Regions from separate parts of the Allobosea sp. F3-2 genome, predicted to be linked through region 1. Evidence: predicted binding sites of a transcription regulator. Region 1 holds the regulator's gene; the other holds the start of a gene.
What was found. Region 1 encodes LexA, which represses DNA repair genes until DNA is damaged. Its sites were predicted from a motif close to TGTTCNNNNTGTGTTCNG; they were not measured.

Region 1 (3,412 bases):
ATCCGCGTGCGCGTGCCGCCGGCCCAGGGGAAGTTCCTGCGGGCAGCCGGGCTGGATTTCCACGAAGGCGACGCCCTGTTGCCGGCCGGGCGCGTGCTCGACAGCGCGGCCCTCGGCCTCGCCGCCGCGATGGGCCATCCCTCGCTGCCGGTTCGGCGCAAGCCGCGCGTCGCGATCCTTGCCACCGGCGACGAGCTGGTGGCGCCGGGGGAGCCGGTGGGGCGGGACCAGATCGTCGCCTCGAACTCCTTCTCGCTTGCCGCGCTGGTCGAGAAGGCCGGCGGCGCCGTTCTCGATCTCGGCATCGCCCGCGACGATCATGCCGACCTCGCCGCCAGGATCGGCCAGGCGCGGGCCGCCGATGCCGATGTCCTCATCACGCTCGGAGGTGCCTCGGTCGGCGCCCATGACCTTGTACAAGAGGCGCTGACGCGGGCCGGGATGTCGCTCGGCTTCTGGAAGATCGCGATGCGGCCGGGCAAACCGATGATGACCGGCCGGCTCGGTCGGATGGTCGTGGTCGGCCTGCCCGGCAACCCGGTCTCCTCGATCGTCTGCGGCCATCTCTTCGTCCTGCCGCTGATCGAGGCGCTGCTCGGCATGGCCGAGGCCGACCGCGACCGCAGCATCCCAGCCCGTCTCGGCCGCGACATGCCAGGAAATGACGAGCGCGAGGACTATCTGCGCTCCACTTTGGAGCTGACCCCGGATGGCTGGATGGCGACGCCCTTCGACCGGCAGGATTCCTCGATGCTCGGCACGTTGGCGCGGGCGCAGGCGCTGACAATCCGGCCAGCCCATGCCGCGCCGGCAAAAAAAGGCGACGGCTGCCGCATCCTGCCGCTGCGGTAGCCTGGACCGTCTTTTCCGCAAGCGCACCGTCATTCCGGGCTTGTCCCGGAATCCATCATAGAGCGCCAGGCTTTTACGATGGATTCCGGAACGGCGCTGCTAACGCGGGTTGTCCGGAATGTCCGAAGTGTTTTCTTATCGGTGAAATGCCCGCGCATTCCGCGACGGCATCGCTGCTTGCGGAACACAAGTGGAACGCGTATGGTGTTCCTGCTTTGTTTCGAATCCAGCCTTCGAGGGGCCCGCGGGGATCATGCTGACACGCAAGCAACACGAACTCCTGCGCTTCATCCAGGAACGCTTGCGCGAGAGCGGTGTGCCACCCTCCTTCGACGAGATGAAGGATGCGCTCGATCTGCGCTCCAAATCCGGCATTCACCGGCTGATCATGGCGCTGGAGGAGCGCGGCTTCATCCGCCGCCTGCCCAACCGGGCGCGTGCGCTCGAGATCATCAAGATGCCTGACGGGCTCGGTGCCCCGCAGCAGCGGCCAAGGTTCAATCCCGCGGTCGTCCAGGGCGGCCTCGGCGCGCAGCCCAGTCTCGCCAAGCCCCGCCCTGCCGCCGATGAGGACAGCCGCTCCTCCATCGCGATCCCGGTGATGGGCCGCATCGCCGCCGGCACGCCGATCTCGGCGATCCAGAACCGCAGCCACACCGTCTCGCTACCGCCCGACATGCTCGGCTCCGGCGAGCATTACGCGCTGGAAGTGCGTGGAGACTCGATGGTCGAAGCCGGCATCCTCGACGGCGACACTGTCATCATCCGCAAGCAGGACTCGGCCAATACCGGCGACATCGTCGTGGCGCTGATTGACGATGAGGAAGCGACGCTGAAGCGGCTGCGCAAGCGCGGCTCCTCGATCGCGCTCGAAGCCGCCAACCCCGCCTATGAGACGCGCGTGCTCGGGCCTGACCGGGTCAAGATCCAGGGCCGCCTCGTCAATCTGATGCGGCGCTATTAGACCGCCGTAAGATCGGAGGAATCGTCATTGCGAGGAGGCGCAGCCGACGAAGCAATCCAGGAGGACTGGGCTGAACGTCTCACCCAGTCCTCCTGGATTGCTTCGTCGCTTTGCTCCTCGCAATGACGGCCCGCGATGTGCCTCGCCTGAAGAGCGCCTTATAAGGAATCCGGGTCGCTGTTCGCGAAGCCGGCTTGCAACGCCGGCGTCGATGGCGGTGACGGCTGTGCGGGAGGCGATGCTTTAGGGCGGCTCCAGGGGCGCTCTGCCGAGGCCCGTTCGGAGATGTGGCTGCTCCAGCCGGCACCGGCTCGATAGAGCGACGTCGCGCCATCGCGCGAGAGCGCCATCCGGTCGACCAGCCGGGCCTTGCAGGTCCCGTTCCAGGGAATCGCCGTGACGACGAGATCGGCGCGACGGCAATCCTCGATGATCGCCAGCCGCTCGCGCGCGTAGGAAACCGTGCGCCCGTCGGCGATTTTCGCGACGCAGCCGAGCGCATCACAGGCGATGCCGGCGCGCAGGGTCGGATCGTCCGGCGAACGTCTGTCGCCATCGGCTGCAAGCCATTGCTGCAGCACGAAACGGCTAGGCTTGCCCGCAATCGCGAGGCGGCCATCTGAGCCCCGCACCGCCAGTCCCGAACCGTCGCGTTCGACGAAAATTTCCGGCCGTTCCGGCTTGCCGGCGATGGCGACGCCGAGCATGAGAGGAAACGCCGCCAGCCAGCGCCAGGCTGTGGTCCAGAGCGTCAGCCACAGCAGCGCCAGCACGAAGCAGACCAGCACCACCGGGCCGAAGGCCGCGATCATCACGGTGGAATGGTCGATGGTCGCGACCCAATGCGCCACCTTGAGCACGACATCGGAAGCCAGCCCCATCAGCGCCCATGCCGGCCAGTCCAGCCCGAAGGGATAGGCCAGCACGCCAAAGACGGCCGCCGGCATGACGAAGAGCGAGACGAAGGGCAGAGCCATCGCATTGCCGAGCAGGCCGAAGGGGTTGAAAGTCTGGAAGTGATAGGCACCGAAGGGCGCTGTCGCAGCCGTCGCCAGCAAGGTGGTGACGAGGATGCCGAGCGCCGCCGTCCAGACCGGCCCCAACGGCCACGGCAGCACCGGAGGCGGCTGAGCACGTTTGCGGCCCTCCCAGCGTTCGGCGAAGGCGATCAATGCTGCAACCGCTCCGAAGGACATCTGGAAGCTCGGCCCGAGCAGCGCATCCGGCTCGCGCAGCAGCACGATCATCGCGGCAAGCGCGAGATTGCGCATGCTCAGCGCGGCACGATCGACGAGGATCGCGCCGAGCATCACCAGCGTCATGATCAGCGAGCGCTCCGTCGCGACATCGCTGCCCGAGAAGATGCAGTAGGCGGTCGCGCCGATCATCGCCGCGACCGCCGCGATCTTCTTGATCGGCCAGCGCAGCGCGGCTGTCTGGGAGAGCGCCAGCAGGGCGCGCGCCAGCCAGAAGATCGTCCCGGCAGCGAGCACCATATGCAGGCCGGAGATCGAAACGATGTGGTAGATGCCGGCGGCGCGCAGGTCGTTGTTCGTCGCCTCGGTGATCAGCCCCCGCTTTCCCGTGACGAGGGCG
Region 2 (3,412 bases), 3.0 Mb from region 1:
GCCGCTTCGAGGATCTGGATCGCGCCGAGCAGGCGGGTGATGTGATTCTTCAGCCAGAGATTGAGGCGCGCCTCGACCTGCTCGCGCGCTGCTCCGGTGAGGTGTTCTTCCACAAGAAGGCGCAGCCGCGGCTCCAGCACCTTCTCGCCGGCGACAAGGCGCGCCACCGGCTCGCCGGTCCAGCGCACCAGCCCATCATGCGAGAGCACGAAGGCATCATCGCCCGCCAGCACGACGCGCGCCGCCCGCGACTCGATCTCGGCGCCGAGCGCCTTCGTCGCCGCCAGGTTCAGGGCCTTGACCTCAGCCCCACCGGCCTTCGGGTCCGCCGTAAAGCGGAAGCCCTGCAGCATTCCCACGTGCTGGCCCTCGACGAGCACGTCGCCCGTCGCGGTGACCTCAGCCTCCAACATCGCATTCTCCCGCAAGCGGCGCATCAGCACGCTGGTGCGCCGATCGACAAATCGGTGGGCCAGACGCTCGTGCAGAGCGTCCGACAGCTTGTCCTCTACAAGACGAGCCATCCCCTGCCAATGCTCAGGATCAGGCAACCAGTCCGGACGATTGGCGACATAGGTCCAGGTCCTGACCTGCGCGATCCTGGCGGAGAGCGTGTCAATCTCGCCATCGGTGCGGTCGAGCGAGGCGAGTTGCGTCGCATACCAGTCGGCATCGAGCCTGCCGTGGCGCATCAGCCTGAGATACAGCGTCGTCGCGAGATCGGCGTGCTGCATCGGCGAGATCTTGCGGTAGTCGGGCAAGCCGCAGACCTCCCAGAGCCGCTCGACCGCTGCGCGCCCATGCGCCAGCGCCGCGACATCGGGGTCCCTTGCCAGAATCTCCAAGGTCGTCATGTCCTCGGCGATCAGCGCTCGCGTCAGCCCGAGTTCAGATGGCTGGATATTGAGCGTGTCGATGAGGCCGGCGATCGAGCGCAGATCGAGGTCGGAATTGCGCCACTGCATCTGGCGCACCGGCTCGAAGCGATGATTCTCGATCGCCTCGACCAGTTCCGCGTCGAAGGGCGGGCAGCGCCCGCTGGTGCCGAAGGTGCCGTCGCGCAGATGCCGCCCGGCGCGGCCGGCGATCTGGCCGAATTCGGCCGGGTTGAGCTTGCGGTAGTGATGCCCGTCGAACTTCCGCTCCCCGGCAAAGGCGATGTGATTGACGTCGAGATTGAGCCCCATGCCGATCGCATCGGTGGCGACGAGGTAATCGACATCGCCGGACTGGTAGATCTCGACCTGGGCATTGCGGGTGCGCGGGCTGAGCGCACCGAGCACGACGGCCGCCCCGCCCTTCTGCCGGCGGATCAGCTCGGCGATGGCATAGACCTCCTCGACCGAGAAGGCGACGACGGCCGAGCGCGGCGGGAGCCGGGTGATCTTGCGGTCACCGGCGAAGGTCAGGTTGGAGAGGCGCGGGCGCGTGACGACATTGACGCCGGGGATGAGCTGCTCGATCAGCGGCTTCATCGTCCCGGCGCCGATCAGCATCGTCTCGGCCCGGCCGCGGCGGTTGAGCAGCCGATCGGTGAAGACATGGCCGCGGTCGAGGTCGGAAGCGAGCTGGATTTCGTCTATCGCGACGAAATCGACCGCGAGGTCGCGCGGCATCGCCTCGACGGTGCAGACCCAGAAGCGCGGCCGCTCCGGCTTGATCTTCTCCTCGCCGGTGACGAGGGCGACGGCCTTGAGGCCGACCTTGTCGACCACGCGCTGGTAGACCTCGCGCGCCAGCAATCTGAGCGGCAGGCCGATCATCCCCGTGGGGTGAGCGACCATGCGCTCGATGGCAAGGTGGGTCTTGCCGGTATTGGTGGGCCCCAGCACCGCCGTCACGCCATGAGCGCGGGCGGCAGGTGGCAGCGAACGAAACGGAAGCAAGGCGAAGGAGCCGATCATCTCGCCCGCCCATGCGGGCGGGAGCGTGGACGGGAATCAGGAACGAGTCTGGAACGAAGCGAGGCCGAATCGCGGACTCCGGCAGAATCGGGATTTGTTCCCTTTTCGGAGCTGTCCTCCCTTCGGCATGGGCCATCCCGGCATAGCGCGCCCTCCCGTGAAACCCTCGTGGCGGCGGCAGCAGGCCGCGCGGCACCTTTCCTATTTAAGCCCTTCCGCCCCGGAAACGAGAGGCAATTGACGCGAAGGCTTTCCAACCGAACAGGCGCGCGGTCATCCCGGACAAGCCGCGTCAGCGGCGCCGATCCGGGATCCATGCCTGAACCTCCATCGGAAGCGCTCCGGCATGGATCCCGGGTCAAGCCCGGGATGACCGCGCGTTTCGGCCGTTCAAATGGCAAGTCGGCCAGACCGCCTCAATGATGGGCGTGAGCGCACTGTCCGTGATCGGCCAGCGCCTCGATGATCGCGCAGTCGCAGGCGGCGACACCGCCAGAACAGGTGGTGGCGATCCGTTCCAGCTCCTTCTCCAGCGAGCGCAGCTTCGCGATCTTGTCCCGAACCTCTTCGAGATGCGAGACGGAGATCGCATGCGCCTCGTCGCAAGCGATGCCGGGCGTATCGGAGAGCCTGAGCAGCGTGCGGATATTGTCGACGGCGAAGCCGAGATCGCGCGCATGCTTGATGAAGGCGAGCCGCTCGGCATGGCGCCGGCCGTAGCGGCGCTGGTTGCCCTCGGAGCGTTCCGGCGGCGGCAGGAGCCCGACCTGCTCGTAATAACGGATCGTCTCGACCTTGACTCCGGTGCGCTCCGCCAGCGCGCCGATCGGCATCACGCGTTCGAGCCTGTCCAGTGCAGCCATGGCCTCACCTCAAAAGCTATAGTCTCTACAGCTTTAGATAGACCGCGCCGCCCACATGGCAAGAGCCTATCCGCACGGCCGCGCCGTCATTCTCGGGCGGAGCGAAGCGCAGACCCGAGAATCTCTGGCAAGCAGAGGCTCCGGAGCCTCCGCGTCACGAGATGCTCGGGTCAAGCCCGAGCGTGACGGGCTGGGATCAGGCGACGCCCATCGCCAGCAGGTCGTGGACATGCACCAGCCCGACCGGCCTCTCCTGCTCGTCCACGACGACCAGCGCGGTGATCCGCATGCGGTTGACCAGCTCCAGCGCCTCGACGGCGAGCGTATCGAGCCCGATGCGCCGTGGATTCGCCGTCATGATGTCGCGTGCCCTGAGCGAGCCGCCGCCGCCCATCGTCGCCTTGCGGCGCAGATCGCCATCGGTGACGACGCCGGCGAGCTTGCCGTCCAGATCCATCACGACGGCGCAGCCGAAGCTCTTCTCCGAGATCATCGCAATGACGTCAGGCAGCAGCGTGTCGAGGCCGACCAGCGGCAATTCGGCGCCGCGATGCATGATGCTCTCGACGGTCTTGAGCTGCGCACCGAGCTTGCCGCCGGGGTGGTAGACGAAGAAATCCTGCCGCGAGAAGCCGCGCGCTTCCA

Region 2: FQV39_RS17785 (helicase-related protein) is a predicted target of LexA. The motif match lies at 1,943-1,960, and genes of this name have one in related genera.

The regions. Positions count from the first base shown of each region.
Region 1 covers NZ_CP042331.1:487,816-491,227, reverse strand. Annotated here, with positions in the region: gene FQV39_RS02375 (molybdopterin molybdotransferase MoeA) at 1-852, shown strand, start outside; gene lexA (transcriptional repressor LexA) at 1,106-1,816, shown strand; gene FQV39_RS02365 (ComEC/Rec2 family competence protein) at 1,975-3,412, opposite strand, start outside.
Region 2 covers NZ_CP042331.1:3,870,881-3,874,292, forward strand. Annotated here, with positions in the region: gene FQV39_RS17785 (helicase-related protein) at 1-1,904, opposite strand, end outside; gene FQV39_RS17790 (MerR family transcriptional regulator) at 2,321-2,740, opposite strand; gene FQV39_RS17795 (KpsF/GutQ family sugar-phosphate isomerase) at 2,964-3,412, opposite strand, start outside.